Hymenobacter tibetensis: one gene and its partner. The protein of the gene in region 1 interacts with the protein of each later gene in a pairwise test. Links are inferred from orthologs where the notes say so. Each region holds a gene or a part of one and is shown on either strand. Other genes may lie near its edges. The genes, in order: MTX78_RS15755 and MTX78_RS01275.

What was found.
Region 2: the proteins of MTX78_RS15755 (region 1) and MTX78_RS01275 interact in binary tests that used the Escherichia coli proteins (3 or more experiments, as listed by UniProt). The link is inferred for Hymenobacter tibetensis from one-to-one orthologs.

Annotation. Positions count from the first base shown.
Region 1 is NZ_CP094669.1:3,942,439-3,957,874, reverse strand. What follows is about bases 4,280-7,181. They hold MTX78_RS15755 (ABC-F family ATP-binding cassette domain-containing protein), read left to right. Parts: upstream 4,280-4,726; coding sequence 4,727-6,637; downstream 6,638-7,181. Other genes in these bases: MTX78_RS15750 (metallophosphoesterase), read right to left, coding at 6,773-7,181; MTX78_RS15760 (DUF4062 domain-containing protein), read left to right, coding at 4,280-4,634. Outside these bases: MTX78_RS15785 (amidase), read left to right, coding at 1-624; MTX78_RS15780 (ketopantoate reductase family protein), read left to right, coding at 733-1,689; MTX78_RS15775 (hypothetical protein), read right to left, coding at 1,763-1,999; MTX78_RS15770 (hypothetical protein), read right to left, coding at 2,142-2,675; MTX78_RS15765 (Uma2 family endonuclease), read left to right, coding at 2,794-3,237; MTX78_RS25280 (hypothetical protein), read left to right, coding at 3,264-3,392; more of MTX78_RS15760, read left to right, coding at 3,426-4,279; more of MTX78_RS15750, read right to left, coding at 7,182-7,615; MTX78_RS15745 (cytochrome-c peroxidase), read right to left, coding at 7,963-9,783; MTX78_RS15740 (leucine-rich repeat domain-containing protein), read right to left, coding at 9,783-10,700; MTX78_RS15735 (alkaline phosphatase PhoX), read right to left, coding at 10,697-12,361; MTX78_RS15730 (type IX secretion system plug protein), read left to right, coding at 12,450-13,892; MTX78_RS15725 (M48 family metalloprotease), read left to right, coding at 14,060-15,436. UniProt on the Escherichia coli protein: Genetic data indicate it may be involved in ribosome assembly or function.
Region 2 is NZ_CP094669.1:313,489-329,444, forward strand. Bases 8,080-11,501 are described here. They hold MTX78_RS01275 (2-oxoglutarate dehydrogenase E1 component), read left to right. Parts: upstream 8,080-8,457; coding sequence 8,458-11,301; downstream 11,302-11,501. Other genes in these bases: MTX78_RS01270 (SMP-30/gluconolactonase/LRE family protein), read left to right, coding at 8,080-8,136. In the rest of the region: MTX78_RS01230 (DUF1206 domain-containing protein), read right to left, coding at 1-671; MTX78_RS01235 (hypothetical protein), read right to left, coding at 727-1,323; MTX78_RS01240 (CsbD family protein), read right to left, coding at 1,514-1,732; MTX78_RS01245 (hypothetical protein), read left to right, coding at 2,062-3,621; MTX78_RS01250 (hypothetical protein), read right to left, coding at 3,738-4,046; MTX78_RS01255 (hypothetical protein), read left to right, coding at 4,334-4,735; MTX78_RS01260 (hypothetical protein), read left to right, coding at 4,917-5,969; MTX78_RS01265 (RlpA-like double-psi beta-barrel domain-containing protein), read right to left, coding at 5,962-6,483; more of MTX78_RS01270, read left to right, coding at 6,940-8,079; odhB (2-oxoglutarate dehydrogenase complex dihydrolipoyllysine-residue succinyltransferase), read left to right, coding at 11,604-13,310; MTX78_RS01285 (group III truncated hemoglobin), read right to left, coding at 13,421-13,810; MTX78_RS01290 (MGH1-like glycoside hydrolase domain-containing protein), read right to left, coding at 13,975-15,956. UniProt on the Escherichia coli protein: E1 component of the 2-oxoglutarate dehydrogenase (OGDH) complex which catalyzes the decarboxylation of 2-oxoglutarate, the first step in the conversion of 2-oxoglutarate to succinyl-CoA and CO(2).

The DNA of each region.
Region 1 (15,436 bases):
AAGCAAGCAGTAGAGCTGCTGAAAGCCCAAGGCGCCACGGTAGTGGAAGTGAAAGTAGACGAGCCCTGCGACGCCTTCGGGGAAGCCGAGTACGACGTGCTACTGTACGAGTTCAAAGACGGCGTCAACAAGTACTTAGCCACGGCTAATATGCCCGTCAAAACGCTAGCCGACGTCATTGCCTTCAACACCCAAAACAAGCCCAAGGCCATGCCGTTCTTCCAGCAAGAAATCCTGGAAGCCTCGCAGAAGCTCGAAGGCCTAAGCAGCCCTAAATACCAGGCTGCCCTTCGTAAGTCGCACCTCGGGGCCCGGCAGGTGCTCGATGCTGCCATCAGTACCAACAAGCTCGATGCTATCGTGGGCATCACTACCGGCCCGGCCCGCGTCATCGACCTAATCAACGGCGATGCTGGCGGCGGCCCTGGTTCTTCGTCGCCTGCCGCTATGGCGGGGTACCCCCACATCACCGTCCCGATGGGCGCTGTCAATGGCTTGCCCGTTGGGTTGTCGTTTGTGGGGGGCGCTTACTCGGAAGGCCCCTTGCTAACGGTTGCGTACGCCTACGAGCAAGCCTCGAAGAAACGGATTGCGCCGCAGTTCCAGCCGCCGTTTGTAGGGTAGAAAAGCTTGCTCGATAAGAAGCCTCCCGAATCACGTTCGGGAGGCTTTTTTGTATCTAGCACCAGCAACTAGAGAATCACTTTCTATCTTGGTAGTGCACAAGACAAGATGAAAACAACAGAACTGGCTATTGTCGGACTTGGGGGAGTTGGCGGGTATTTCGGGTTTAAGCTGGCGCAGTTTTATGCGCCCGATCCTGCCGTCAACATCACCTTTGTAGCCCGTGGCGCAACCTACGACGCCGTGAAGGAACACGGGTTAACACTGCTCTCGCCCGAACATCCTCACAGCGTAACCCGCCCAGCCAAGCTAGTACAAGCCGTTGCGGAGCTAGCAGATGTCGATGTGGTGGTTATCTGCGTCAAGGAGTACGATTTAGAGAAAATCTGTACCGAGCTAAAGCCAATTCTGCACGATAATGTGGTGCTGCTGCCGCTAATGAACGGCGTGGACATCTACGACCGAATCCGCCGAATTATTCCGGCGGCTAGTGTGCTGCCCGCCTGCGTGTACGTTGCCTCGCACATCAAAGAAAAGGGGGTAGTAGAACACAAAGGCAACCCAGGTAGAATTATTGTCGGGCAGGATCCGCAGCGGCCCGCGTATCAACCGCAACACGTAGTTGGTCTCCTGGCCGATGCTGGCATTGCCATCGAGTATCAGCCGGATGCATTCCCCGCCATCTGGACTAAGTTCTTCTTTATTGCCAGCTTCGGGTTGGTATCGGCGCGCTACAACAAGTCGATTGGGCAGGTCGAGGAAGACAGCAGCTTACGTGAGCGGGCCCAGGCTATCATGCAGGAAATAGCGGCTATTGCGCACGAAAAAGGAGTTGTGCTGCCGGCCGATATCATCAGCCAAACCTTCCAGAAGGCCCGGTCCTTTCCATACCATACGCCCACCTCCTTGCAGCTAGACGTCAATTCCAATAAGTCCGACACCGAACTAGAGCTATTCGCCGGCGCCATCCTAACCTATGGCGAAGCTCTCCATATAGAGGTCAAGGAAACCCGCAAGATTTACCAGGAAATACAGGAAAGCCAATTGCATAAAGCCAGCCGTTAAGCCCTCAAAAAGAAGGAGCGCGAAGCTTATGCTTCGCGCTCCTTCTCGTAATGCTTGTGCTCGGTTCAAGCAGTTACTTATCGTCTTCCGACGACTCGTGTGGGGCTTTGCTAGTAGAAGAAGACGCGCTGCCGGAGCCGCCTTCGTCACCGGCTTCTGCGTCTAGGTTCAGTTCGTAGCCGCCGGTGCCGTAGCTGGGGCGGCCACTGCTTTGGCCAACTACGCCACCGTCTTGCTTGCCTTGGGCAGCATTGGTGGAGCGTTCGTCAAGTGGTTGGTCGGTATCGGCTGGTGCTTTGGTGGTTGCCATAGTCAGGATGAAAATAAGAGTGGTAGATGTTCCTTATACGACAACTTGGCGTGCCATAGCCGACTATGCTGTATCAAAGCAGCCATTCGGCGGTTGAAGTAGAGCGCTACGCAACGCTTAACAGGTCTGTTACGGCCGCAAATCAGGGCACGTACTGCTCTGTCAGATTCGTTACGGTGCCCTGCTTGGTTTCCACCATGAAGGGCACGTAACGCAGCATCTCCTGGTTTTTTTCCAGCATTTCTGCTGCTGTAGCGGTGTACTGGCGCAAGTCGCCGGAGGTGTCCCAGAGCGTGAACAAAGCTTGTTCACCCAACGGCAACGTCCGCTGTTGGGCATCGTCGTTGATGATGTAATGGTCATCGAACACAGAATAGATGGTGTCGCCATTCACTACTTCTTCTTGCGCATCGCCCTTGCGCCGAGCTGCTGCCACGGCGGCTTCCCCACTCAGAAACTGGATGTAATCCACCGTGATGTAGTAGCGACCCTTGTCCTGATACAAGCGCCGGACATAGCCGTGGTTGCGGCCCGTTTCGCCCACTGCTTCCGTGGTGGATACCTCACCTTTCACGGTGGGCGGTACCACTTCCTCCCGGTTGCGCCCCGCCGATTCGCGCTCGGATGTGCAGGCAGCCAGGGCAACAAGAACGAAAAGCAGGAGGAAGGGCTTCATACTCCGTTGTACGGCGGCCGTGGTGGGCGGTTTGAGCAGCGCCAGGAATTGATATCAGCAACCAGCTTAGGACACTTCGAACTCGTATATCTTTACTCTACTCCCGACTGCCCCAGCTATGGAACCCATAACGCAGCTTTCTCAACTCGACCTGACGCGCCGCTATACCTACGCCGACTACCTGACGTGGCAGCTAACCGATTGGGTGGAATTGATTCGGGGCAAAGTGCGCCTAATGAACCCCGCGCCCAAACGCGCCCACCAGGATATAACGCGCAACATTGAGTTGCCCATTATGCAGTTTCTACGCGGCAAGAGTTGCAAGATGTACCATGCACCCTTCGATGTGCGCCTAACCCGTACCACGCCCAACGGCGACGCCAGCATAGAAACTGTAGTGCAGCCCGACATCTGCGTTATCTGCGACCCACAGAAGCTTGACGAGCGAGGTTGCCTAGGTGCCCCCGACTGGATAATTGAAATCCTGAGTCCCGGCACTGTGGCACGTGATACGAAAGAGAAATTCGACCTCTACGAAGAAGTAGGTGTGCACGAATACTGAATGGTAACGCCCGAGCAGAAAAAGTAGTGGTGTACCTGCTAAGCGAGGACGGCCACTACGCCTTGCGCGGCGAGTTCTACACGCCCGGCCTGATTCCGGTGGCTACGCTGCCAGAGCTGCAGATAGAGTGGGCGGAAGTGTTTGAGGGAGTTTAATGACAATACAAATTTTTGTATCTAAAAAAAGACATGGCAAAGACTGTAACCTTAATGAAAATTTTTCTGGCATCACCTCAAGATGTTGCAGACGAACGTGGAATTGCAGAAGAGGTGATAAATGAATTTAATTTAACTTCTGGGCAGCACATGAATATTAGGTTAGAACTCGTTAGATGGGAAACTCATACTAATCCTGGATTAGGCAAAGACGGGCAAGATGTAATTAATAACCAATTGAGTGAAGATTATGATATATTTCTTGGGATAATGTGGAAAAAATTCGGCTCCCCTACAAAACGCTATGATTCAGGGACGCAAGAGGAGTTTAACAGAGCGTATGAAAAATCAAGGCATAATAAAGACGAGCCTTATGTTATGTTCTATTTTTGTAACAGAGCACCTTTAAGCCTTGACGATATAGATATCGATCAACTTTCTCTAGTTAAGACGTTTAAAAAATCTGTATCGGAAATGGGATTATATTATTTTCCATATGATAGTGTAAGGGATTTTGAAAAATTATTAAAAATACAACTACCTAGAGTGGTTTTTGAAATACAAAACAAACAGAAATCAAAAGAGACTATAGAACTAAACAAGCTCAAAAATGAGGAGGTAGTAAGTAAAAGCAACGTTGATTTGAATAACTTAGAAGACGAGAGAGGAGTTCTTGATTACCTTTATGAGGGAGAAAGGTGTTTTGGGCTTGGGAATGACAACTTGATTAAAATTGTTAGCAACGTTGATATAGTTAAAAATAGAATTGTTAAGCAAGGAGAAAATTTGTCATATCTAGAGGCTTCGAAATTGCCTATTGATACCTCTGCTAAAATAGCCATGTTAAATTCTATAGCAAGTGATCTACTTGATTTCTCTAATAATATAAATCCTGAATTAGATAGTCTAGAAATAAATTTCAACAAAGCTATCGAGCAATATTCCTATGCTCTTGAGTATTATTATGAAATGATAATTCTTGATAAGGAATCAATAGTAAGTGCCTTTAAACATTTTGATATTTTTATTGATAATATATCTAATGCTCAAGTTGGAATAAGAACTTTTAAGAATGCTGTAGATGGTTTTCCAAAGTTAAGTAGCAGCGTTATAAAAGCAAGAAGAGAAGCTTCTACGAGCCTTGAAAGGTTGTTAAATATTCTCAGTTCGATGGCTGTGCTTATAAATGAGTATCAAGCTAATTTAAAGAGAATTATTGATGATGTGAATAACGAAGGTTGAGGTAATATTATAGAAATGAACTATTCTGGCATCGTTTATAGATATACTTTTAGGAACAACACCGTACCTTTGCAGCTTCATAGCAAAGTAGGATGATTTCGATTAGCGACCTAGACTTTCATTTTGGCTCCCGTACGCTCTACGACAAAGCCAACCTCCACATAAAGCCCAAAGACAAAATCGGCCTGATTGGCTTGAACGGTCGGGGCAAATCCACGCTGTTGCGCATTCTGGTGGGCGAGTACAAGCCCGACGGTGGCAGCATTTCCATGAGCAAGGACGTAAGCCTTGGCTTCTTGAACCAGGACTTGCTGAGCTACGATTCGCACGAGCCCATCCTGATTGTGGCCATGCAGGCTTTTGCCGAGGCTCTGGATGTGCAAAAGAAGATCGACGTGGTACTGCAGGAGTTCGAAACCAACTACACCGACGACTTGGTCGAGAAGCTGGCTGATTTGCAGGAACGTTTCGAATCGTTGGGTGGCTACACCATGCAGGCCCGCGCCGAAGAGATTCTGGAAGGCCTCGGCTTCACCACCGAGGAGCTACAGAAGCCGCTGAAGCTGTTTTCGGGTGGCTGGCGGATGCGCGTAATGCTGGCCAAAATCCTGCTACAGCAACCCTCGTTGCTGCTGCTCGACGAACCAACCAACCACTTGGACTTGCCGTCTATCAAGTGGATCGAGAACTACCTGGCGGGCTACGAAGGCGCCGTTATCATTGTGAGTCACGACCGGGAATTCCTGGACCGCACCACTAACACCACTGTGGAAGTAACGGGCGGCAAGCTGGTGCCTTACGCTGGCAACTATTCGTACTACATCGAGGAAAAAGAAGAGCGTAACCTGATTCAGAAAGGCGCTTTCGAGAACCAGCAGGCCCAAATCAAGCAGGCCGAGCGGTTTATTGAGCGGTTCAAGGCCAAGGCCAGCAAGGCTAAGCAGGCCCAAAGCCGCGTGAAAGCCCTGGACAAACTGGAGCGCATCGAGGACGTAGCCGGTGATGATGCCCGCGTGAACATCAAGTTCAACTTCACCGTAACGCCGGGCCGCCACATTCTGCGCATGGAGCACGTGGGCAAGAAATACGGCGAGAAAATCATCTTCCGCGACACGCACGTGCACATCGAGCGGGGCGACAAAATTGCCCTCATTGGAGCCAACGGCAAAGGTAAATCCACGCTGATGCGCTTGGTGGCCGGTCAAGAGGCACCCACCAACGGCAACCACCAGTTGGGCCACAACGTCATCATGTCGTTCTATGCGCAGCACCAGTTGGAAAGCTTGCGCATCGAAAACGAGATTCTGCAGGAGATGATTGAGGCTGGTTCGCGGCGCACCGAAATGGAGCTGCGTTCCGTACTGGGTTCGTTCCTATTCACGGGCGAGGAAGTGTACAAGAAAATCAAGGTGCTCAGCGGAGGCGAAAAAAGCCGCGTGGCCCTGGCTAAAACCCTGATTTCGGAAGCCAACTTCCTGCTCCTCGACGAACCGACCAACCACCTGGATATGCAGTCGGTGAACATCCTGATTCAGGCCCTGGACCAGTACGAAGGCACTTACATCGTCATCAGCCACGATCGGTTCTTCGTGGAGAATGTGGCCAACAAAATCTGGTACATCGAAGACTACCAGTTAAAGGAATACCCCGGCACCTACGCCGAATATGAGCAGTGGCAGGAAGACCGGGAAAAGGCCGCCAAGAAAGCCGGCTTACCTTCGCCCTCAGCGCCTAAGCCACTGCCGAAAGAAGAGAAGAAAGTGGAAACTACACCAGCCAAAACTCCTTCGCCCGACCAGAAAAAGGCGCTGAAAGAGTTGGCTGATGTGGAGAAGAAAATCGACGAGCGGGAAAAGGAACTGGCCGTCTACGAAAAGCAGCTTGCCGACCCGCAGATTTACCAGAACGCCGCCCAGTTAAAGGACGCCACGCTTAAATTCGAGCAGGTGAAAAAAGAACTGGCCCAACTCAATGACCGTTGGGAAATGCTAGCAGAAATGTAAAACCTGTCAGGTGAAAAACAGAAGTCCCGCAAGAAGCTACATGCTTCCTTCGGGACTTTTTTTATTGCCACAAGAGCCAGGCGGTCGTCGTTTAGATGCGGATTAGCAATATTGTTATTAGCCGAGGTTTTTGCTTTATGTCGCTGATAATTTAAATACTGTTATTTCAGGTCTTACATTAAATCTAATTTGCCATAAGTGCCCAAGTGCCCTGTTGATATAGAGGGTTCTATTATTTGAAAGCTCTATTTTTCCTGAACTGTATTTACTGTTCTTAACCGGCAGCAAAGGTGGTGGCAGAAAGGGTGGTTTACATTGTCCACCGTGTGTATGACCCGCTAGTATCCAGCCTTCATATCCATTCCACACATCCAAATCACAAACATCAGGATTGTGACACAGTAAAACTGATGGCTTAGCGTTGTTGTATTCAGTTAGAATCTGTTGAGGATTAAAGTTTAATCCCCAATAGTCGTCGAGGCCAATAATATTTAACCCTGCAAATTCCTTCTGCTCATTCCGTAAGAGCGTAATGCCGTTCTTTTCAAGCAGTAGCCCTATTTTGTCTGCTACCTCAGCTTGTCCCCAATTTTTACCATAGTCATGATTCCCTAAAATACCGACTGTAGCAATTTTTCCCTTTACACAGTTCGATAACGTTTCTTCTAATTCCCTATACTGAACTTCGTCTTTATAAGTACTTACATAATCACCGGTGTAAACGACAAAGTCAGGATCATACGTCTTGGCTTTTTCGAAAGACTCAATTATAAACTTGTGGTCAAAACGTTTACCCACATGAATATCACTAATCTGTATTAAGGTTTTTCCAATCAGTTCTTTAGGTAGATTTTTGATTGGCATATCCAAGGCAACAAATTCCAGCCAGAAGGGCTCTACTTGCCAAGCGTAAAGCCCACTTACAAAGCCAAGTCCAGTAAGTCCTGCGAATCCCTTTAAAAATTTACGACGCTTCATAATAGAGCAGTTTCTAACGCTTGGAGGGTTTCAATAAAACAAGTGTCTAAAGAATGCAGCTTCCGTTGTGATGCGCTTTGGCCTTGTTTTAAACACTAGCAAACGAGCAGTATCAACATAATGGCTTATTCTAGATTTTACAGCTTTCGTCCAGCAGGTGGGCAATAGAAGAGTGACGCAGCATATGTAACCAATAATACGAGAAGGCCAATATCAGCACAGCCGGGCTCCCCTACACTACCTGGTGTAAACTGTAGGTAGTGTAGGGGAGCCCGGCTGTACTCTTCTAAAACAAACGTAGTTGATGTCAGTGACAAGGAGGGGTGTAGGTGCTGCCAGCGGGCACCTCAGTAAGCCACTTCCCGCGTATCGTTCAATGACTTGATAAAGGCAATGATGGACTGCTGTTCGGTCTTGGTCAGGTTCAACCGGTCTTCGGCCAAGGTTTGGGTTGGTACGGACAGGCCCATGCCTGCTCCGCCGCCTTTGTTGTAGAAGTCCATTACTTCTTCCAGCGTCTGATACACACCGTTATGCATGTAGGGTGGCGTAAGAGCCGCGTTGCGGACGGTGGGCGTTTTGAAAGCATGCTTTTGGTGGGCAACGCCGTAGAGTAGAAACTTGCCTTGGTCGGTGTCCAGTTTGGGGTGCAAGGTGTCGGCGGCGGTGGGCACGCCTAGTACTTCGCTTTCTGTTTTGTCGTAGAGGGGCGGCACGGTGCCGTTGAAGAGAGGCATGTAGTGGCAGGTGCCGCATTGTGCCTTGCCCATGAACAAGTTGAAGCCGAGCACCTCTTGGCCGCTGAGTACGGCGGTGTCGCCGCGCAGGTACCGGTCGAAGCGGCTGTCGAGGCGCACGAGGGAGCGGACGTAAGCAGCTACCGCACGCCGGATGTTGCGCTCAGAAACAGGCTGTTTCTCTGCGGCAAAGGCTTGGGTAAACAGCTTGGCGTAGGCGCCCTTCTTGCGAAGTAGCGCGGGCGCTTCGCTTAGCTGCCCTCCCATTTCGGCCTTGTTGGACACGACAGCGTGCACCTGGTCTTCTAAATAGTGCACCCGGCTGTCATAGAACTGATCGGGTTGGAGGGCGGCGTTGAGTAGGGTAGGGGTGTTGCGCTCCAGCCCGGCATCAGCCAGCAACGAACTGTTCACTTTTAGGCCATCGGTGTAGGCCTGGCCGGGTACGTGGCAGCTGGCGCACGAACGTCCACCTCGGCCCGATAACAGTGGTTCTTTAAACAGGGCTTCTCCCAGTTTCAACACGGCCGCCGTAGGCGCGGCAGCATCAGTGGGCGCAAAGAATGTTGGGTCGAAGGCATCCGCCACAAAGTAACCGCCGGCATCGGCCCGCACGGCGCGCTTGGCGGCTACAAACGGAATATGCTGTTGTACTTGGGCCTGCCGCAGCGCCGCTAGCGCCGGGTTGAAGTAGCGCACGAAAAATCGGGCCCGGTCGAAGCTGTTGAAGTCCTGCTTGGGGTTAGCTACGGCGGCTTCACAACGGGCTAATTGCGTGGTAAGGGTTTTTGGTACGTCGAACATCGCCAGCACTTCCCGGCTGGATTTCAACGTAACGGCGGCTTCGGACAGTGACGCATGAGCGGCCGGCGAATCAAAGCCGGATACCCCTTTAGCAGCTAGGCGGTACAGGTTCAGCCGCAGGGCGTCAAATAGTTCTATTTCCGAAAAAGCCAGGTACGGCAACTGCAACTCAAGCTGGCGCACTTGGTAGAGCAGGTTGTCGATTTCCTGATGAATTAAGTCCCGGTTGGCGCGGTTGTCGGGGGCGGCGTACACGTACTCTTCCAGCACCTGAAAGCCGGTAGGCGGAATGACCTCGCCGGGTTCACCCGGTTCGGTTTCAGGCAGGGCAGCGCCATTGATGCGCGACGCCGCGTGCGGATAATAGTACTCAACGGCAAATTCCAGATGCTTGTACGCCATCCGGCAAGCTGCAAATTCGGCGCGCAATTCAGTGGTATCAGCTTGGTAAGTACGTGCCTGAAAGTGCGCCAGGATGGTATGCATCTGGCGCAGATGAGTTTCATAATAGGTTTTTACTTGCTCGGCTGGCGGCTGGCGCAGCACTGCAAACGAGAACAGCAGCACCGACAGCCCAAGTAGCAATGGCCGGACGAACGTGGCGTGTTTAGTTGAGCGAAAAAACATCAAAAATAAAGTTTAGCGCCCGGTAGTGCCGTTTCGGCTTGGCGGCGGGCGGCGGGCGTGAAGGCATTTTGCTTCACAATGATGGTTTTCAACTGTTTCAGCTTGCTTAAGGAGCGAGGCAGGGTTGTGAGCTGGTTGTCGTTGAGAATCAGTATTTCCAGCTTGCTTAGGTTGCCTAAGCTCTTGGGTAGCGTCTTCAGTTGGTTGCCAGACAGAATAAGCACCTTCAGGCTCTGGCAGTCGCCGATGCTGGCGGGAAGCTGCTCTAGCTGGTTGTTGGACAGGTTCAGTTCTTCCAGCTTACTTAAACTCCCGAGCTGAGTGGGCAGACTTTGCAGCTTGTTGTCGTTCAGGTACACGTAGCGCAGGTTGCGCAGCCTGCTGAAAGAAGCGGGCAGAAACAGCAATTGATTGTGCGAAACATCGCAATACTCCAGCTCGGCCAACTGTCCAAACTGCTCGGGCAGTGAGGTGAAGTTGTTGTAGGCGCTCATTAGGTAGTGCAGGCTATCAAGCTCCCCAACACTGGGCGGCAGTTCTCTCAGCACGTTTTGCTCTATTTGCAATTGGCGCAGCCGGTGCAGCTTGCCCAGCGTCGGGGGCAAATCCAGCAAGCTGTTCTTGTTGAGAAACAGCACCCGCAAACTATCCAGCTGCGTAAGATTCTCGGGGAGGTAGCGCAGATGATTTTCGTGGGCAAACAACATCCGCAACCGCCGGAGCTGCCCCATACTCGGCGGCAGCAGCTCCAGGTTCTGGCCCCGCAGGTTAAGCTCGATGACGCAGCCCGACTGGGTTAGTGCTTGGGTTAGCGAAAAAGAGGTTTTCAGAGCACATTGCGCCAAACAAGTGTTGCCCTGCACACCGTGCAGGGCAACAAATAGAATGGTTAGTAAGGAAATCAGACGGGACCTCACTGCTTGATGAATGGACGGGTTGTGGTGGTGGTGGCCGTTTTGATAACCAAGTTGTAGTGGCCGCTTTGCAGCTTGCTAACCGGCACTTTCAGCGTGTTTACGCCCTGGGTCAAGGTTGCCGGCTGCTCCAGTACGCGGGCACCCAGCGTGTTGTACACCGTTAGCGTGGCCGTTTCTTTCTGGCTGTGGGTGAGCAGCAGCTTCAGCTCGGCTCCGCTTACTGGGTTCGGATACACGTCGGCCTGCGCCAGTTCGGCTTTGCCTTTCGAGGTGCTTAGTGCCGCACCCAGTACGCCTTTGCGAGCAATAACAAGCGCCGTAGATTTGTTGAAGACCACCGATTGGCCGGCGGCATCTATGGTAGCCAAGGTGTTCGCGCCAGGGCTCTGCATCGAGATGAAGAGAAACTTCTCGTCGGGCGAGAACGTCATGCCGGTTGGCTCGCAGCCATCAGGCGTCACCGCGAAAATCTCCACGGCTGGGTTGGCTTGGGTGTGGCAAGGTCTTACCACCCACACGTGGTTACGGTCGCCATCCTGCAACACGTACAGGTTGCCTTGCGAGTCGAAGGTAAGGTTATCGTTGCCAGTGCCCCAAGGTTCTGCTATGGTGCCAGTACCGTAGTTGATGTTGTACGTTTGGTTGGTAACGCCAACTGGGTTGCCCACGAAAATTTCGAAATTACTAACAGTAGCGCCGTCGGTGAAACGGTAGGTACGGCCAGTCCCTTTCGCCGTAAAGTAAATCTGGCCGGTCACGGGGCTGATTTCAATGTCTTCTGTGCCGTTGAAGCTAGTGGCGCCCAGCGCCCTGGCAGTGGCCGTCGTGGTGTTGCATTCAGCGGGCGTCGAGTTAGGAATTTGGATCCACGTGCCGGTGGTGCTTGTGCCGATGGCACCGTCCAGTTTCAAGGCGTAAAGCGTGCCGTCGCCAAGCTGACCGGGGGTAGTAGCTATATACTTATACACAAAGCTGTTGACAGAACCATCATCGGCGCCTTCGTAGGCCGTGCGGCGGTCGGCAGCTACCACAATATTCTCGTGCTTGATGCGCCCCATCTTCCACAGCTTATCGGGCTTACCGTCGCCGTCCTGATCTTTCACAGTGCGCGTAACCGGGTCGATTTCTATGTTCCAACCCGAGTCCATGTACCCGTCATTGTTGGTGTCGGTGGGAGTGGTCGGGCCAGTATTTTCCTCGGAGGTTACTATAGTGCTCCACGGCGTAACGGTGCCCGAGCAGTTGTTGATGGTGCCAGCTACGGGGGCGAAATCCACTGGGTGCTTGGCCGACACGTTCCACACCTTAGAAGCCGCGTTGAAGTTCAAGTTAAGTATGCTTACGCCCGAGGTGGTGCCAGAGCCTTCGTGGTTGATGGAGAGGTAACCGTTGGTGCTGCTGCCCGCAATGGGGGCATACCCCGTGAAGTCGAAAGACTCCAGCATGTTGCCGTTTGCCGCGTTGGTGTAAGGCATGTTGCCCTGCGCCAGCATCTGGAAAGTATGGGTCGAGGGAATGCGCAAATCCTGCGGCTGATTGGACGGCATCACCGACGTGAACCGGCTGATATGATCGTTGGGAAGCGTGGGACAGGCAACTTGTGCTAAGGCGTTTCCGCCGCTTAGCAAGGCAGCTACAAAAAGGGTAGGAGTGTGTTTCATAGGTGGCTTTTGAACCGTTGATTGAGGCCGCAAGTTAGAAACACACTATTGCGTCTGGTTTACGTCTATATTACCACTAGATGAATACATGATGAAGCAATTGTTACGCAGTGGCGTGCACTTGTTTTCCAGTGTCCCTTCGTTGCAATTCACCGCCTACAAACTGAAAGTTCGCGCTACATTCGCCTCTATGCCCCGCTACTCCTACCTCGCTTCCTTTCTATTGCTGGCTACAGCCTGCGTGCCGCTCGGTACACCCATTACCGACCCTAATGCCGCTCGGCGTCCCACCAGCACCGGACAACGTCCCCCTGAGTATTACGCCGACAAAACGCTGCGCTACCAGGACTATATCTATGACTCGGATGTGCGCTCGGTGCAGTGCTACGTGGCCTCTGGATCAACCAACGAAATTTTCACCCCGCCTATCGTACCCATCACGCAGGAGCAGCCTATCCTGCTGGAGTTTGATATTGTAGGCGAGCAAAGCCAGCGCCTTACCGCCAAACTCGTGCACTGCGATGTGGATTGGAAACCGTCTATCCTGACGGATATGCAGTTTCTGACCGAGATAAACGAGTTTCTGTTTACCAACTACCGCACCTCCGTCAACACCAAGGTGCCCTACTTCCACTACCGGCTGCAAGTGCCGCGCGTAAAGCTTTCCGGTAATTACCTGCTGGTGGTGCAAGGCAACGGCAACACGCCGCTCCTGACCCGGCGGCTATTGGTGTATGAGAATGGCGTGCAGATAGCCATGAAACAGGGTATTCCGGTGGCAGGTACGGAGCGCTACACCTTGCAGCAAATCGACTTCGGCATTCGCTACAACACGCAACTGGTTAACCCAGCGCAGGAAGTGAAAGTGGTGCTGCGCCAAAACTTCCGCTGGGACAACGCCAAGTACGGCTTGCGTCCCACCTTTGTGCGCGACGCGGAGCGTCAGCTCGACTACCAGTATTTCAACTTCGAGAATGCCTTCCCGGCGCTAAGCGAGTTCCGCTTCTTCGACCTGCGTACGTTCCGTTCCATCGGCATTGGGGTGGCTCAGCTAGACGCCACGGCCTCGCCCCGTACGGCCCTGTTGCAGCTAGACGCCTCACGGGCCAATCAGGCCTATACCCAGTTCGACGACATCAACGGACAGCGGGTAATTGAAAGCCGCGAGTACGGCAACGGCGCCACCAATGCCGACTACCTTAACGTCACGTTTCAGTTGAAAGCCGAACAGCCCGCGGCGGGCCCGGTCTACGTATTGGGTGCTTTCAACGACTGGCAGTTCAAAGACGAATTCAAGCTGGCCTACAATGTCGAGACGCAGCTTTACACAGGGCAGGCCCTGCTCAAGCAAGGCTACTACAACTATATCTACGCCACCCAAACACCCCAGGGCCCCAACAGCGCCGTGTGGGAGGGTAGCCACCAGGAAACCGAAAACCAATACGACCTACTGGTCTATTACCGTCCGCCCGGAACCCGCGCCGACTTGCTGATTGGCTATCAGTCGTTGGATGTAAACAACCGGCAATAGCAGGCGTCGCCGGGGGCTCTGTTGAGGGGAGGTGCTGTTGGCGGGCGATAATCTGGCACGACAATGGGTATATAGTAGGGGCCATTGATCTGGCCGCGTAACCTTTCGCCCTATGGAGTTCGTTGCAGACTTGTTTTGTTGCTGTGCTCCACTTTCTCCCTGCTCTTATGTCTACTCTTCTTTCCCACTCCCTGCGCACCGGACTTACGCTAACCCTGTTGCTGCCGCTAGCCGGCTCCCGCTTAGCCGCCACCGAATCGGTGGTGCTGCCTGCCCCGCCGCCGGTGCAGGGCGCTCAGCCCGACCCACAGGTTATTGCCCAATTCGGCTTGCTCAACAATACCGGCCTCCAAAGCTACATCGACAACAAAGGCATGCAGATGGGCCGGATTTCCGATCGGCCAGCTGATGTGAAGGGCTTCACCATCGTCGATTCACCCATCATCAACGCTTTTGCTACCCCTGATGGCCACGTGTACTTCACGCGGGGCATTATGGCGCATTTCAACAATGAGGCGCAGTTCAGCGGTGTGCTCGGCCACGAAATCGGTCATATTACAGCCCGCCACGGCCAGAAGCAGCAAACGCGTTCCACTATTGCCAACGGAGCACTGTTGTTGGGGTCCATCCTTTCGCGGCGGGTGGCGTCTATTGCGGAGCCTGCCTCACAAGTAGTGGGCCTAGGCTTGCTTAAATACGGTCGCGACGACGAAAACGAATCCGATAAGTTGGGCGTGAAGTACTCCAGCAAGATCGGTTACGACCCTGCGTCCATGGCCGACTTCTTCTTAACGCTCCAGCGCACCGAGCAAAGCAGCGGGGCCGCTACGGTGCCCACTTTCCTTTCGTCGCACCCCAACTCTGCCGACCGCTACACCAACGTGAAAAAGCTGGCCCAACAAGCCGAGCAGCAAGCCGGCCGCCAGCTGGCCGTCAACCGCGACCAGTACCTACGCATGATCGAGGGCCTGCCTTACGGCGACAATCCGCGGGAAGGCTACGTAGAGAACAGCGTGTTTTATCATCCCGATCTGAAGTTTCAGTTTCCGGTGCCGCAGGGGTGGAAGTCACAGAATTCACCCAGCCAGTTTCAGATGGCCGAGCCCAACGGGAAAGCCGTTATTATTCTGCTGCCCGCCGGCAATAAGTCGCTCGACGAAACCGCTCAAGCCTTGGTGCAGCAGTTGAAGCTGCAAAACCCTCAAGCCACCCGCACCACCATCAACAACTTCCCCGCTATTGCCATCCAAGGCGACCAGGTGGGGCAAAACCAGTCGGGCCAGCAAGGTATTACGGCTAGCTCGCTTTCCTACGTCATTCAGGATGGCCAGACGCTCTACGCCCTTGTAGGGCTCTGTGGCCCTGGCACCCTGAACACCTACGGTGGTGCGTTCCAGAATGTAGCCCAAGGTTTCCGTCGCCTCACCGATGCCAACAAGCTCAACCGCCAGCCCGAGAAGGTGCGCATCAAAACCGCTAAAGCCGGTCAAACATTGGCACAAGCACTAGCTGCCAACGGTATTCCAGCCAAACGCTACGAAGAG
Region 2 (15,956 bases), 3.6 Mb from region 1 along the record:
CCGGCTTGCACGAAGAAGTAACCGATAATAGCCATGACCACGCCACGTGCCGTGTAACCTACCTGGCCCGTACGATACACAACATTTTGCTGGTTAGCTGGCAGATTGCTGGAGTTCACATGCTTATGAAATTTGCCGGAATACGCTCTGATAATCTGGTAGATACCGCTACCGATGATAATCAGTCCCACGGCCATGATAATCCAGTCGCCACCGGGCCAGCTTAATACTTTCGCGGTTAATGTCTGTTGGCTGTTGCCGCCTTCGGAGGCAGAGCCGTTCATTGCCAATTGCGCCGCGTACCACGCCAAGCTAGCGTACAGTAGCCCGCTGCCGGCGTAGCCCAGCCGGCGCCCAATACCCTTGGCGCCAGAGCCTTTATTTTCAGTGTCGCGGATGGCTTGCACGAAGCGCCACACAATGTAGCCCAGCAAACCAAACGCAATAATACCTAGCAGTACGGGCCCACCAGGCAGGTCCTGGAGCGTTTGGACTGCCTGTTTTTTGTCGGCAGTCTGGCCGCCGCGCTGGCCGGTAGCAGCCAGCAGTGCTAGTACACCTACCAACAGGTATACCACTCCTTTGGCTGCGAAGCCAAAGCGCGCCAGTGCCCTGATGCCCGCAGAAGGGGAAGCAGAGACAGCAGATGAAATTGAGTTAGCTACGGACATAAGGCATCACTTAAGGGAGAGAATGCCTGTGGTACGCAAAAAGTACCTGTTTAGGTTAAATGGCAGGCGAGCGGGGAGGGGTATACCGTCCGGTACTGCGTCCTAGCGCCCCCATTGGGCAATATAATCGGGCGCCGCGTTGGATCAGTGGCTGATTAACAGGTAGATCCAACGTGAAAACGGGCTTGCCTTTCGCCAGCGGGTGGTTGAGCAGCCGGTCAATGTTGCCCTCGGCGGTCATGTAGGGGACAAAAAACTGGTCGGCCATGTCTGCCACCAGCATGTTGCGGATTTCCGCGGTTTCGGCCGTGATGCTGCGCACTGTACTCTCAAAAGGCGACACGAACAGCAAGTTGCCAGCCTCTATTTCTTTGCCGTATTCGAACCGCAGATTAGGCTGAATACCACGCCCTAAGGCATATAGTATGGGCTGACCTGTGCCCTGAAGCAGATAGCGGAACACCGCTTGCTCTAGCTTGGAATGGAACCCCGATACCACGCAGTTGTGCGCATAGCGTTGCTCTAAAGCCCACAAGTACGTGGGTCGTTCAATGGATTCCGGGTATTGGCGCGAGCAGAAGAAAGCGGTTTTCGGCTGTCGCAACAAAGCCGGATTACCCAGGGTGCGTAGTTCCTCTGGATTAATCCTCATATGGTTGTGAAAGAGGCCGTATTTGTTGCAAATATAAAGGCATTGACTATAGTAATACTTGGTATATGAAAATTGTTTCCAAGAAAAAGAATAAAAATATTCCTTAGTCAGCTGCCACCTGTAAAAGCAATTGCCTCACACTAGAAAGTGTAAGGCAATTGTCTTTCAAAAGAAGAACCACTGCAGGTACTTAAAAAGTGCGTTTGAACCACGCTTTTATGTCATCAATGGTTTCACCGGTTTTGTGCTGCAACGAGCCGAACCACTCGTCTTGCTTGCCTTCTTCGTAGGCAAGATCATCGTCGGTGAGGTTGCCCCACTTCTGCTTGGCTTCGCCTTTGATTTCGTTCCAGTTACCGCGCGTGCGCAGTTCGGTGCTGTCGTCGATGCCGTTGTTATTAGCGTCCATGATCGTAGGTGTTAAGGTGGGAGATAACAGGCTATACGGTTAAGCTTCACGCTCAGCCAACAAAGAGGAAAGTTTTTCAGGTGAGCAGCCATTTTTGCGCCCAAAAAGGCGGCAGTATAATGTTCTACTACATCTTTGCTGGCATTCCTTACTAGCTCCACTTGCTGTAGCGGTGGGTAGCCATGAGGATTGTACCCTTCGAATGCGCTAAGTCAGCTTGCATATTGAAAACAAGCTGTTTTCTTTAGGAGTGTGACACTCACCCCTGCTTTTTACTTGTTGGGAATGAGGTTTCTACACGATGTATATCTTATCCGACTAAGCCCATTATGGACGACCTGCGAACTACGCTGGCTACTTTCTCGCCCGAGGACCGCAAGGATTTCGCTCAGTTTATTCAACGGCAAAAGCGCAAGCAAAAAGGGCGCATGGACTTGCGCCTCTATGAGCTGCTGCTGCACCCCAAGGAATACACCACGCCTCAGCTGCTGACCCGTCTGTACGCCGACCAGCCAAACGCCACGGCCTACTATGCATTGCGCAAACGCCTACTGCGCCATCTTACCGACTTTCTCTTGCTACGCCAGCGCCAGCACGATCCTACGGCGGCGTCATCGGTGCGCGGGTTGCTTACGCTGGCGCAATACCTTTTTGAAGCCGGCGTACCGCGGCTAGCGTGGTCCACGTTGCGCAAAGCCGAAAAGCTGGCCCGGCTCAACGAGCAGTACGAGCTGCTTAACACCGTGTACAACCTCCAAATTGCGCAGGCCGCCAGCGAGTTTGCCGACCCACTAGAAGACATTATTCGGCAGCGCCACCTCAACAAGAAGGCCGCCGACGAGGAGGAGCGCGCCGGTATTGCTGACAGTCTGATTCGGCAGCGGCTGCGCCAAGCGCGTGTGAAAGGCCGTGCAGGAGAAGCCTTCGATGGTATTCTGCAAGAGGTACTCCGCGAGTACGACTTGCAGGAGGCTTTTGCACGGCGGCCAGCAGTGCTCTACCGGTTGATGTCTATTGCTCGCAATGCCATGCTTGTGCGCCGAGATTTTGCTTCCTTCACCCCGTTTGTGCTGCGCTGCTACCATCTCATGGAAAAGCGGCACGGGTTCCAGCCAGCGCACCGCTACTATCAGATCGGGCTGCTTTACATGATTGCCCACGCCTTGTACCGGGTGCGGCGCTTCGAGGAGGCAGTACGGTACCTGGAGCTCATGCGAAAGGCGTTGGCGGAGGAAGGAGGCCAAAGCTGCCGCGCGGAGTGGCTCCCTCGCTACACGTTTCTGCTGGCCGCCAACTACGCTTTTCTGCGTCGTAATGCCGAAAGCATCCGGCTGCTGGAACAGATTTTGAGCCCTACGACCACGCTAGCACCCCGCGACGAGCTAACGGCGCGCTTAGGGCTGGCTTTCCACTATTTTGCCGAAGGCCAGTTCGCTAAAACCAACCGCACCCTCATCGGGATAGGCCGCTCCGACCATTGGTGCGAGCAAGAAATGGGGTTGGAGTGGCTGATCAACAAAAACATCGGGGAAATGCTGGCGCAATTCGAAATGGGCAACGCTGACTTAGCTCTCAACCGGTTACGCGCTATCGAACGGTTGTTGCGGGAACGGAGTGGTGTTGATGATGGGGGACCCTACGCGTACGTGCTCAGCTATTTGGCCCTGGTTCGGGAGATTATAGATAATCCGCAGGCCTTGCAGCACCCTGGCTTTGCCAAGCGTGTAGAGCAAATGCCGCAGTCTTTGCCGCTGCAGCGCGAAGATTTGCAGGCTCTTAGCTTCTACGCTTGGCTACAGGCCCGCATGGTGCAGCGCCCGTATTATGAAGTGCTGTTAGAGCTAGCAGATGCTCCCACCGAAACGGAAGCAAAGAAACAAAGCGTGTAGCCGAGAGAGCACAAAAAAGAGGGCCGCCCACAGCCGGAGTACTAGGCATGGTAGATACACTCGTACACCACCGCCTAGTACTCCGGCCGCGCGCGGCCCGCGTAGTTCACTAGGAACTAGTCTTTGATTTCGGCTTTGGCTTCAGCAGCAGCTTCTTCGGTTTCAGCAGCCGTTTTCTCGGCAGCGTTTTCGATTTTGTCGCCTGCTTTCTCGGCAGCAGCTTCCGTGTTTGCAGCAGCTTTGTCTACTGCATTTTCGGTGGCAGCGGCAGCATTTTCAGCTTCCACTTCCACGGCGTCGCCAGTGTTTTCAGCGGCAGCTTCGGTGTTTTCGGCAGCAGCATTTGCGTTTTCTTTGCCGGCTTCAGTGCACGAAGCAACAGAGAAAGAAACAGCAACAGCAACGAACAAAGATTTCAAGGACATTTTCATGGATAGAGAACGTTAAGAGTAAGAGTTGAAGCAAACCTGCTCTTTATGTTGCTTCCCAGAAAAAGTAACCCAACAGTACCAATAATTATTAGCTGAAATCGGTAACTGCGCCATTGCGCCAGTATGCTTACAGACAAGCAGCTAGCCCAGATACTATACTGTAGGGTAGCAGACCGGTTCTGGCAGCAGCGCGCCTAGCAGATGTTGGGGCGCACTCAACTTTTCCGGCCGCGAGCAAGTATAGCATAGCTGATTCTCCCGCTCACCGACTTCATATTCCCATGGATTCCACTGCTTCCACTCCCCAGACGCCTGCTACGCCCAATGTACCGCTTGGCGTAACTGACCAGCAGAATAGTGCCCTGCTCGAAGACACTCTTACCTTGCTCAATGCGGGGGTACCCGACCAGCGCGACCAGCACGGGTTGGCTGAAATCGAGCGGTGGGAAGCTGTTCTACAATCCTCTGAGCGCCCTGGGTTGGCCAAAATCATTCAGGAGCTAGCCACGCTGCGCGAGCAACTCACTGCTTCCGACACCCAAACGCATGACTTAGCCGAAACCATTGCTACCCTAGGCGCCGAAACCGCCAAGGTAGCCGATGAGTCAACGGGCGATTATGCCGGGCCACTCGGTCATTTAAGCAAAGTGCTCATCAAAATGGGCTCTTCTCTTTCTCGCTAGGCCAAGCCATAGCACAGAAAAAAGCCCTGGTCACTTTATGTGGCCAGGGCTTTTTCGTTTGTGGTTGAGGCAAGCAACTAACCTGCTTCTAGGGTTTGTCACTGGCGGATCAACACGTAGGCTTCCATCTGCGGGTTCTGTGTGGTTACCTTTGCGGGCCTTTATTCAAGGTTGCTTGCTTATGTCTGCTTCTGCTGCCACTCCGGCTCCCAACGATTTCACTTTCTACGACCCATTCGACGGTATGCGTTTTGGGCCGCAGCAATGCTTTTTGTGTGGTACGCCCACTATGCCGCGTGCAGATTCGGTGCCCGTCTTCGCCGAGTGGCTGATGACGCGCTACAACTTGCACGAGCGTCAGATCAAGCTGCTGGATTTAAGCATCGTGCAGTTCAACGACTTACGCATTCCTTGTTGCCCCCAGTGCCGGACTAAGCACGTCGAGCCGTTAGAGCAGGAAGTGGAAGAAGCTGCGCAACAAGGAGTGGAAAGCTTGCGGGCTCTCGGCGACAAAACCTTGTTTTTGTGGCTAGGCAAGATGATGTATGGCGTACTGGTAACCGAGATTCTTAATGAGCTAGAACCACTGGCCGTACCGCAGTATCCGTTGGCTGAAAATGCGCAGATGCTACGCCGGTTTCAAGCCTTTTTCCAGGCGTTCCAAGCGTTGCGAGTGCCTGTTGAGTTCGATGATTTCTCGCCCGCATCGGTGTTTGTGCTAGAAGTAAGTCAGACGCAAGACGACATGCCGTTCGAGTACGACGACGACTTAAGTACGCTGACCTTCAGCATCAAGCTAGATAATGCGGTGCTTACTGCCTGCCTAGTGGACAATGGTATCATCCGGCAGGCCATGCGCCGCGTGTATCAGGATGCTCTCCGGCCCTTGCACCCAGTGCAAGTAGCAGAGTTTAAGGCGCGCGTGTATTACGCCTCCTACATCCTCAATGTAGTACCCGACTATTATCCGCGTGCACTAGCCCCAGGAGCTACGCATATAGTCATGGATACGCTGATCGACGATATAACCGGCGACATCTTCAACCCATGGGACAATGCTGCCTACGGGCAATCTTTACTGGAAATGTGGAAGCGGTGGCATATCCCGCTGGAAGAAATTATGCGCGAACCTGATCAGCCGCTTTCTTTCTTATATGATGCAGATGGTGCGCCTCGGCTACTGGCGCGTTACCCTGAAGAGGGTGGAACGGAGCAAAATTTAGCGGCTAGCTAGCCTGCCAAACGGGTTTTGGAGCAAGTTTGCTAAGCTTTATTTCACTCCAGCGGCCTTCGAGGCCATTCTTACATTCTCGCTCGTTTACCAGCACGTCCACGCAGTGGCGGTGGCGGCGGTTCATCGTGTCATGAATGATGTACACGCCATCCAATGCTTCAGACATGCCTTGGACGCGGACTTTTTCGCCGTAGCGGAAAGGACCGCCCGAACCTTCGAGCAGGTCGCGGGATACAGCCAGCCAACGGGTGCGGCTGGAGTGGCGGGTAGGGATGATGGAACCATCAGCAGTTTCCATCGGATTACTGTCGGTCTGGCCGGGTTCAGGCCAGTAGGTAGTAGCCGTAACGGTGTACGACAGGGTGCGGGGAGGCCGTTGAACAGGCTGGATTGGTACCGCTACGTGTACCGAACGAGGGCTAAGGCTGGCTACAGTGGAAGGCAACGCTAGCGCGGGAGTGGAAATAGTACGAGGAGGAAAAAGAAAGGTCAGCAGGAATAAAGCAATAGACATGACGGTTGGGTTCGTGTACTCTCACTTCGTCTGGAGAGGATAGACAGCCGGCCCGACTCGGCTTCAAGGGAGGAGCATAACTTTTTCTTTTCAGAAAAGGTTGCCCCTGATTTTATGTCAACAGCCGAAAGGCTGAATTAAGCGTTTCAAGCAAGAATTAAACTGTAAAATCGGATAATAGTTATAAAATTTTGTACTTATATGTTTTTGAGCGCTAAGAGGGGCCAAAGATACAGCAATTATTAGAACTCGTTTTCGAGTGGTTATTCCACCGTGGAGGCGGCTATGTGCAAGCAACTCGTCTTTGTGCACCAGCTTAGGATCCCCTGACCCTCTGGTGAAAGCGGCCTGCTGGCCCAACTTCGCGCATTACTAGTCGTATCTACCAGCAACCTCAACCACGCTTCTTACGCGCTGATATCCTGTGTCGTAGGGAGTTTGCACAACCAAAATCGTATGTTATCTTTTTTCAACCCTCGCACTGTCGGCGCCTTGTTGCTGCCAGTTGGTCTGGGCGCAGCCTTGGTGTCTGGTGGCTGTTCGTCCCCGTCCTCCCCAACCACCCAATCCGGTGGTACTGCCTCCACCGACTCAGTAAGTACGGCTGGGCCACAAGCACCCGCTAACTCACCGCTCCAAGTGGTGGCCGGGTTCCGGGAGCCACAGATGGTGGGCGTAGCCGTACTGCCCGACGGCCGGGTGTTTGCCGATTTTCCGCGTTGGGACAACAACCCCGTAAATCCGGTGGCTGAAGTGAGCACCGACGGTTCCGTTAAGCCGTATCCGGATGCCACTTGGTGTACCTGGAACGAAACCGTGCGCAACGAACCCCAAAAGCACTGGATCTGCCCACAGAGCGTATACGCCGACAAAACCGGTATGCTCTGGGTGCTTGACCCAGCTTCGCCCGGTTTGAAAGGAACCGTAGTTGGTGGCCCAAAACTGGTTAAGATTGACCCCAGTACCAATAAGGTGGTGCAGAATATAAGCGTGCCCGAAAGTGTAGCGCCTCGCAAGTCCTACCTCAACGACGTGCGGATCGATACGCAAAACAACTATGCCTACATCACAGAGTCTGGAGTTGGCAGCTTGGTGGTAATTGATTTGAAGTCCGGCAAGTCCCGCAAGCTGCTCAACCAGCACCCCTCCATGCTCGGCGATACTACGCTCAACATCAAAGCTGACGGCAAGGAACTGGTTGACCCAACTGGCAAGAAGGCCCGCTTCAATGCCGATGGTATTGCGCTAAGCCAAGACATGCAGTACCTGTATTGGAAGCCGCTAACCAGTTACGCCCTGTATCGCATTAAAACCGAAGCGCTCCGCAACCCGGCCTTAACGGACGCGCAGCTAAGCCAGCAAATCGAGGATTTAGGCAAGGTACCAGCTTGCGATGGGATGGAAATAGATGCCAAGAACAATCTGTACATGACGGCTTTCGAAAACCACTCGATTGTACGCCGCACCCTAGCCGGCAAAATAGAGCCGGTTGTGCAAGACCCACGCTTGGAGTGGCCTGATACCTTTGCCTTTGGACCCGACGACATGCTATATGTTACAACATCGGCCATTCATAAAACGCCTACTTGGAACAAAGGCCTTGGTAAACAGGATCAGCCTTACTACATCTTTAAGATGAAGCTGCCACAATAGTATAAAAGCTGTTTTCGGAAGTCAATAGAAAGTAGCGCAGAACAAATTTCCTGCGGTTTCCGCGCCACTTTCTACCGGCTTATCATGCATGAATTGCGCCAGGCAATAACTCTGATTCACTGGTAACAGAAAGCTCTTTCCTTCGTTGAGAAAGGGCTTTCTGCTTTATTTTGAATAGATTGGTTTTCTGTTTTGGATGTTTAACAAAGCAGATTTGAATGTAAAATAATGATAGTGAAGCGTATTCGTGTACTCGAATACAGGTTTCTGGCTTACAGTCAGGCTCATTACCTTTACACCCGACCTACAAGCTCCCACCGCATGGATGCATATTCTTATATCGCCAACGCCCATGGCGACTACATCGACCAACTCTACCAGTCTTACAAGAACGACCCGGAATCGGTTGACTTCGGCTGGCGCAAGTTTTTCGAGGGCTTTGATTTCTCACAGCAATACGCTGATGGGGTGCCGCAAACTACCGGCGAAGGGGTATTGGCTAGCACGGCCTCTACCAACGATGCCGGTCAGGTTCGTGCTGTAGACACGGTATCGGCTGACAAGGAAACGCAAGTGCGCAACCTGATTCATGCCTACCGCAGCCGTGGCCACCTCCGCGCCAACACCAACCCGGTGCGCGCCCGCAAAGACCGCAAAGCCCGCCTCGACCTCGCCGACTTCGGCTTGGGGGAAGCCGACCTCGATACCGTTTTCAAGAACGGTGAGGTAATCGGCCTTGGCCCTGACGCTAAGCTGCGCGACATCGTATCGGCCTTAGATAAGGTATACACCCGGACCATCGGGTTCGAGTACATGTATATCCGCGACCCACAGATTCTCGACTGGTTCCGTGGGAAAGTGGAAAAAGATTCGCTGAGCTTCAACCCCAGCATCGAGTACAAGAAGCGTATCCTCAGCAAGCTGAACGAAGCAGTGGTATTCGAGAACTTTTTGCACACTAAGTTCTTGGGGCAGAAGCGTTTTTCGCTGGAAGGCGGCGAAACCACTATCCCGGCTCTCGATGCTATTATTCAGCGCGGCGCTGAGCTAGGCGTGGAAGAAGTAGTGATTGGGATGGCCCACCGCGGCCGTCTGAACGTGTTGGCCAACATCATGGGCAAGACGTACGAGCAAATCTTCTCGGAGTTTGAGGGCACTGCCGTACCCGACCTGACCATGGGCGACGGCGACGTGAAATACCACATGGGCTATAGCAGCCAAGTGGACGCCGCCGGCCGGACAATCAACCTGAAACTGGCACCCAACCCCTCGCACCTAGAGGCCGTGAATCCCGTAGTGGAAGGCTTCGTGCGTGCCAAGCTCGACCACGGCTACGCCAACGACTACGACAAGATGCTGCCCATCTTGATTCATGGCGACGCCGCGTTGGCGGGCCAGGGCATCGGGTTTGAGGTAACGCAGATGTCGCAGCTGCAAGGCTACAAAACGGGCGGTACCATTCACTTCGTTATCAATAACCAGGTAGGTTTCACCACCGATTTCGAGGACGCCCGCTCTTCTATCTATAGCACCGACCTTGCAAAAATTATTGACGCCCCCGTAATTCACGTCAACGGCGATGATCCGGAAGCAGTGGTATTTGCGGTACGCCTAGCCACGGAATACCGGCAGGAGTTCCATGCCGATATCTTCATTGATATGGTGTGCTATCGCCGCCACGGCCACAACGAGTCGGACGAGCCCAAGTTCACCCAGCCCACGCTCTACAACATCATTAGCAAGCACCAGAACCCACGGGAGGTATATAATACCACGTTGGTGGAGCGCGGCGATGTAGATGCCGAGCTGGCCGCTCAGATGGACAAAGAGTTCCGTGAAACGCTCCAGGCTCGTTTGGACTTGGTGAAGCAAAAGCCGCTGCCCTACAACTACCAAGCGCTTGAGAACGAGTGGCGCAGCCTGCGCCGCAGCAAGCCCGAGGATTTCGAGCAGTCCCCGCAAACAGGTGTTAGTGAGGAAGTGGTAGCCAAAGTAGGCAAGGCTCTAACCACGCTGCCCGAAGGATTTCGCCCGCTCAAGCAGATCGAGAAGCTGATTGAAGAACGTCGTAAGATGTTCTTTGAAACGCGCGTATTGAACTGGGCCGCCGGCGAACTGCTGGCATACGGGTCGTTGCTGACCGAAAAGCACATTGTACGCGTAAGCGGCCAGGATGTGCAGCGGGGCACGTTCTCGCACCGCCACGCCGTACTGCACGACGCTGAGACTTCCGCTCCGTACTCTTCTCTCGACCATATCGAGGAAGGCCAAGAGAAGCTGAACATCTACAACTCTCTGTTGAGTGAGTATGGCGTGTTAGGCTTTGAGTTCGGCTATGCCATGGCCAACCCTACGGCACTGGTGGTGTGGGAAGCACAGTTCGGCGACTTCGCTAACGGTGCTCAAACCATGATCGACCAATTTGTGGTGTCGTCGGAGAGCAAGTGGCAGCGTATGAACGGAGTAGTGATGCTGCTGCCCCACGGCTACGAGGGCCAAGGCCCGGAACACTCCAACGCCCGCCCCGAGCGTTTCCTGCAGCTCGCTGCTGAAAACAATATCGTAGTGGCCAACATGACCACGCCGGCCAACTTCTTCCACGCGCTGCGTCGCCAGCTGACGTGGGAGTTCCGCAAGCCGTTGGTGGTAATGTCGCCGAAGTCGATGCTGCGCCATCCGCTGTGCGTATCGCCAGTAGAGGAGTTCACGAGCGGTAGCTTCCGCGAAGTGCTCGGCGACACGTTTGCCGAAGCCAAAAAGGTGAAGCGCGTACTGCTGTGTTCAGGCAAAGTCTACTTCGACCTGCTGGAAGAACAGCATGCCTCGGGCCGAACGGATGTAGCTATTGTGCGCCTAGAGCAGCTGCATCCGTTCCCTAAAAAGCAACTGGATGTTGAGCTGGCGAAGTATCCGAAAGCCAAGGTGTACTGGGTTCAAGAAGAGCCCGAAAATATGGGCTATTGGAATTTCATGCTTCGCTTCATGCGTCGCGAATTAGAGGATGTTATTGCCCGCAAAGCTTCTGCTTCGCCCGCTACCGGCTACAACAAGGTCCATGTGAAAGAACAGAAGGAACTCGTGGCCCGTGCTTTCGACAAGCCAAGAGAGGCTGTAGCCGATACCATCATCAAAGAAACCGCAGCAACTGCCCAACGAGCAGACTAGGTAGCACCACCTCGAAAGAGCTACGGGTAAGCTGCTCCAACCACTCACGGATAGGCTGGTAACCGCCGGCGTATCATGGATGATAACCTAAACAGCAAACGCAAGCCACTGTCCGCCGCCATGTAAAACCTGCATGCCCAACACATGAGTTCGGCATGCAGGTTTCGAGCACACCGACGGAGGGCAATGGCTTGGATTTGCTTGGTTATGAAGGCAAGTATCGGTGCGATTCGTGTCCTTTGTTGCAGTTGCTTTCCGCAATACCTTCTCACCCACCCTGAAACCATTCAATTTTCCCACTTATGGGTCTGGAAATTAAAATCCCCGCCGTTGGCGAATCCATCACCGAAGTAACCATTGCCAAATGGCTGAAGCAGGACGGTGAAACGGTGAAGCGCGATGAAGTAATTGCTGAGCTGGAATCAGACAAGGCAACGTTTGAGCTACCGGCCGAAACCGACGGTGTGCTGAAAATACGCGTGGCGGAAGGTGAAACCATTGGTATCGGTACCGTAATCGCCGATATCGGCGGCGACGGCGCATCGTCATCTAACGGCGCGGCAGCTCCTGCCGCCGCCCCTGCGGCGCAAGCTGCTCCTGCCGCCCCCGTGGCCCCGGCTGCTGACCCCCTAACCAAAGGCGAAGACAACCCGCAGGCCAGCGACCAAAGCGGCTACGGCGGCTCAACCTCAGGCTCGGCCGACAAGCCTACGCCGCCTGTGGCCGCTCCAGCAGCCAGCGCGCCTAGCAGTGGTGGTGCAACTGTAGAGATGAAAATTCCGGCAGTGGGCGAGTCCATAACGGAAGTGACCGTAGCCAAGTGGTTGAAAGAAGACGGCGCCCAAGTGCAGCGCGACGAAATTATTGCCGAGCTGGAGTCAGACAAAGCAACGTTTGAGTTACCGGCCGAAGGAAGTGGTACGCTACGTCACGCGGCGAAAGAAGGCGAAACCATTGGCATCGGTGCTACTATTGCGCGTATTGAAGGCGGCAGTGGAGCAACTGCCGCTGCGCCTGCTCCTGCGGCCGCAACTCCTGCTTCAGCTCAGAACGCTCCAGCCGCTGCTCCTGCCGCCTCGGCTTCTACCAGCTATGCTACAGGCACACCTTCACCGGCCGCCGGCAAAATCCTTGGTGAGAAAGGGGTTAATGCTGCAGACGTACAAGGCACCGGCCGCGACGGTCGTATTACCAAGGAAGACGCGCAAAATGCGCAAGCAAAGCCCGCTGCCCCGGCCGTAGCGCCTGTTGCATCGAGCCCTGCCCCAGCTGTCAAGCCAGCGGAAGCCGCTCAGCCTGCTTCTGGCAACCGCAACCAGCGCCGTGAGCGGATGAGCAACCTCCGCAAGACAGTAGCGCGGCGCCTGGTGTCAGTGAAGAACGAAACGGCTATGCTCACCACGTTCAACGAGGTGAACATGCAGCCTATCATGGACTTGCGCACCAAATTTAAAGACAAGTTCAAGGAGAAAAACGGGGTTGGCCTCGGCTTTATGTCGTTCTTCACCAAAGCTGTGTGCGTGGCTCTGAAAGAGTGGCCTTCGGTGAATGCCCAGATCGATGGCACCGACATCGTGTTCAACGACTTCTGTGATATCAGCATTGCCGTATCAGCCCCTAAAGGACTGGTGGTGCCAGTTATTCGCAATGCCGAAGAGCTGTCGTTTGAAGGCATAGAAAAAGAAGTGGTGCGCCTCGCTATGCTGGCCCGCGACAACAAGCTGACCATCGAGCAAATGACGGGCGGTACGTTCACTATCACCAACGGTGGCGTGTTCGGCTCGATGATGAGCACCCCGATTATCAACGCGCCGCAGTCGGCTATTCTGGGCATGCACAACATTGTGCAGCGTCCTGTGGCAGAGAATGGCCAAGTGGTAATTCGCCCCATGATGTATCTGGCCCTGAGCTACGATCACCGCATCATCGACGGCCGCGAGTCGGTGTCGTTCTTGGTGCGTGTGAAGGAGTTGCTCGAAGATCCAACCCGCCTACTGCTCGGCGTGTAAATTCCCTTCAAAACCCAGATGAAAACGAAAAGCCTCCTTGCGTACTGCAAGGAGGCTTTTCGTTGGGTGGAACTTTAAAAGGAAGGAATTGGGCGGGCGTGATGCGTAGGTTAGTCTACTGGCAGCTCCCGCGAGCGAAGAATACCCAAACGCGTAGCCATTTGACGCGCTACGTTTTTTGCTTCTTCTGCTTTGGAGCCAACAAAGTGTTCTTCAACAGTTGTTGAGAACAGCTGTAGCCAATGCTCGATGTGTGCACCGCTACGTGGCAGTACCACTTGTTCGGGCAATGGGTCACCGCCTGACTGGCCTTTGCCAAGCAAGGTGCTGCTCCAATAATGATACTGGGTGGTAAGGTAATGCGGCCAGTGAATACGAGCAGCGGCTCCAAAGCTGGCACCTAATAGCGTGTCGTTGGTGGCTTTGTAGCAAAGCGTATCCACCAGCGTCTTAATGTCGCCTTCGGTCTGAATGTCGTGCAAGGTAGCAGAGTTCTTCATGGGCTTAGGAGGATAAATGGGATACCAGATACGCAGCGAATTTACGCAGGTTGCGTAGGTTTCGCTAATAATTTATTATTGAAATTTTACAATCCAATTCAATATGCGTTTTTATGCATTAAAGCCAGTATAGTATTAGTATGTTAAAAAAGTATTAATACGCCTTACTGAATTCTTGTTAGTTGAAGATGGTCTAGCAACGCGTGATTGACCTCGCCATGCATGTTGCGGTTGGCCCGTTCCAAGCTGAGCGTTAGCACGTAAGAACCTTCTAGCAGGGGAGCCAACACGGCATTGCTGAATCCCCAATTCGACCATTCCTCCGCGCCGCGTTGTGGCAGCACCACTGTGCCAAGGAACTGCTCCCCGTTGCGTAGTGTCCGGATAGCGCACTTGTTGCTGGTGTTGATGGGGCCATTGCCGTTGGCATAGCGAAAATCCGCGGCGTACAGGCCAGAAACCGGAATATCGACACGCACCGAAACTGTTTGGTTGACGCTGGTGCTGGTTTCCACAACACCTCTACCTGTGTAGCCCTGGCATGCTTCGTTGGAGGGCGGACAGGCAGCATCGAATTCGAAGACGTAGCGAACCTTCTCGACGTCTATCAACAATGGCTCACTGGCGAAGCTCTCGAAGCCGTGCGTGTCCACTGCCAGCACTTGGTACTCGGTGTAAACAGTAGGAGAAGGTACCGGGAAAGAAGTGTCGATGGTGCGAGCCACAGGTTTGCCGTTGCAGAGCACCTGGTACGCTTGCGCACCTGCCACTGCAGTCCAGCGCACCCAGCCCGCCTCGTATGTCACCGACGGTGTTATCGGCGCGACGTGGTGGGCCACTTTGTGTTGGGAAGCAACGGGTACCGCTTCGTTAGCTAGTTCGATGTGTAGGGTATGCTGCCCCGTCAGGTTGCCCGGCACGGTGGCTTGTGGCAAAGGGGCACCGTCAAGCGTAATAGTTCGGATGGTGTTGCCGTAGCCGTGCAACTCGATGTCAAGAATAGCTTGCCGGTACCGAAAGCCCGTGAGGTGCCGCGTCCCTTGCAAAGCGTGCGGCACAAACGGTCGGAATGTAAGGCCGTGCGCCTGCGGGTCCAGTCCAAACAAACCTTTATACACCAGTCCCAGAGTGCCTGATAAACTCCATAGCATTACGCTGCTATTCACTTGCGTGCCAGCGAAATCCCCGTTGCTGGCTACAAAGTTTTCTTTGTTGGTTAGAAACAGAGCAGCAGGCCGAGTGACTGCGGCTATACTTTCCATGAAGGCAGTTTCGTTGGCGGTTTTGGCTGCCGCCAACCCCCAGTAGCTTTCCACAAAAGGCCACACCCCGTTGTTGTGGTACGGTAAAACACCCGGAATCTGTGGGTAGATGCACGGAACCCCGTAGTCCATAACGGGGGTGTGGGCTACCACCGACTTACTGCGTTCCTCGTCAGCTACCTCAAACAACACAGCCAGTGCTTCTCCCAGGGCTTCCGACTTAGGTGAAGTCTGTTGGAACACGCGGCCGTAACGATACTGCCCGTAGTAGCCCTTGTCGGGCAGCCACAGATGCTGATTGATACCTGCTTTGATGCGGTCGGCTCGCGCGTTAGCAAGCCGGGCCACATCCGGTTCGCCTAGCTTGTGGGCTATCAAAGCCAGCACTTTGTTGCCTTGATAATGCGCCGCGTTTGTGCCCAGGCTTTCTGATTCGTAGATGTCGGCGGGCTGCATCCACTCCGGGTACGTTTGCTCGCGCCAGTCCAGAAACGATGATTCCCCACGTACTAGGTTTGTCAGGCGGCCAACCGGGTTCCCCTCGCTGTGTTCTGTGGCCTGGCTCGGTTGCACCACTGCCGTTGCACTGCTGGCAGCGTATGCTACCAATTCGTCGTCCTCAATGGTGTTCTTAATAATCGGGTACACTTGCTTCAGCCACTCTTCGTCGCCAGTCGTCACGTAGATTTCCCAGGCTGCCGTAGCCCATATAATCCGGTCGGTGGAGCAAGGGTAGGCGCCGCCGGTACCGGTGTCCTGAACGATGCGACTGTCGGAGGTAACTTTGCGCAACAAGCTGGTTTTGGCTACTTCCGGCTGCAACATGGCTTGGGACAGAAGAATGCTGTAGCTGATGTCGCGCGTCCAGACGCCGGCCCACTCTT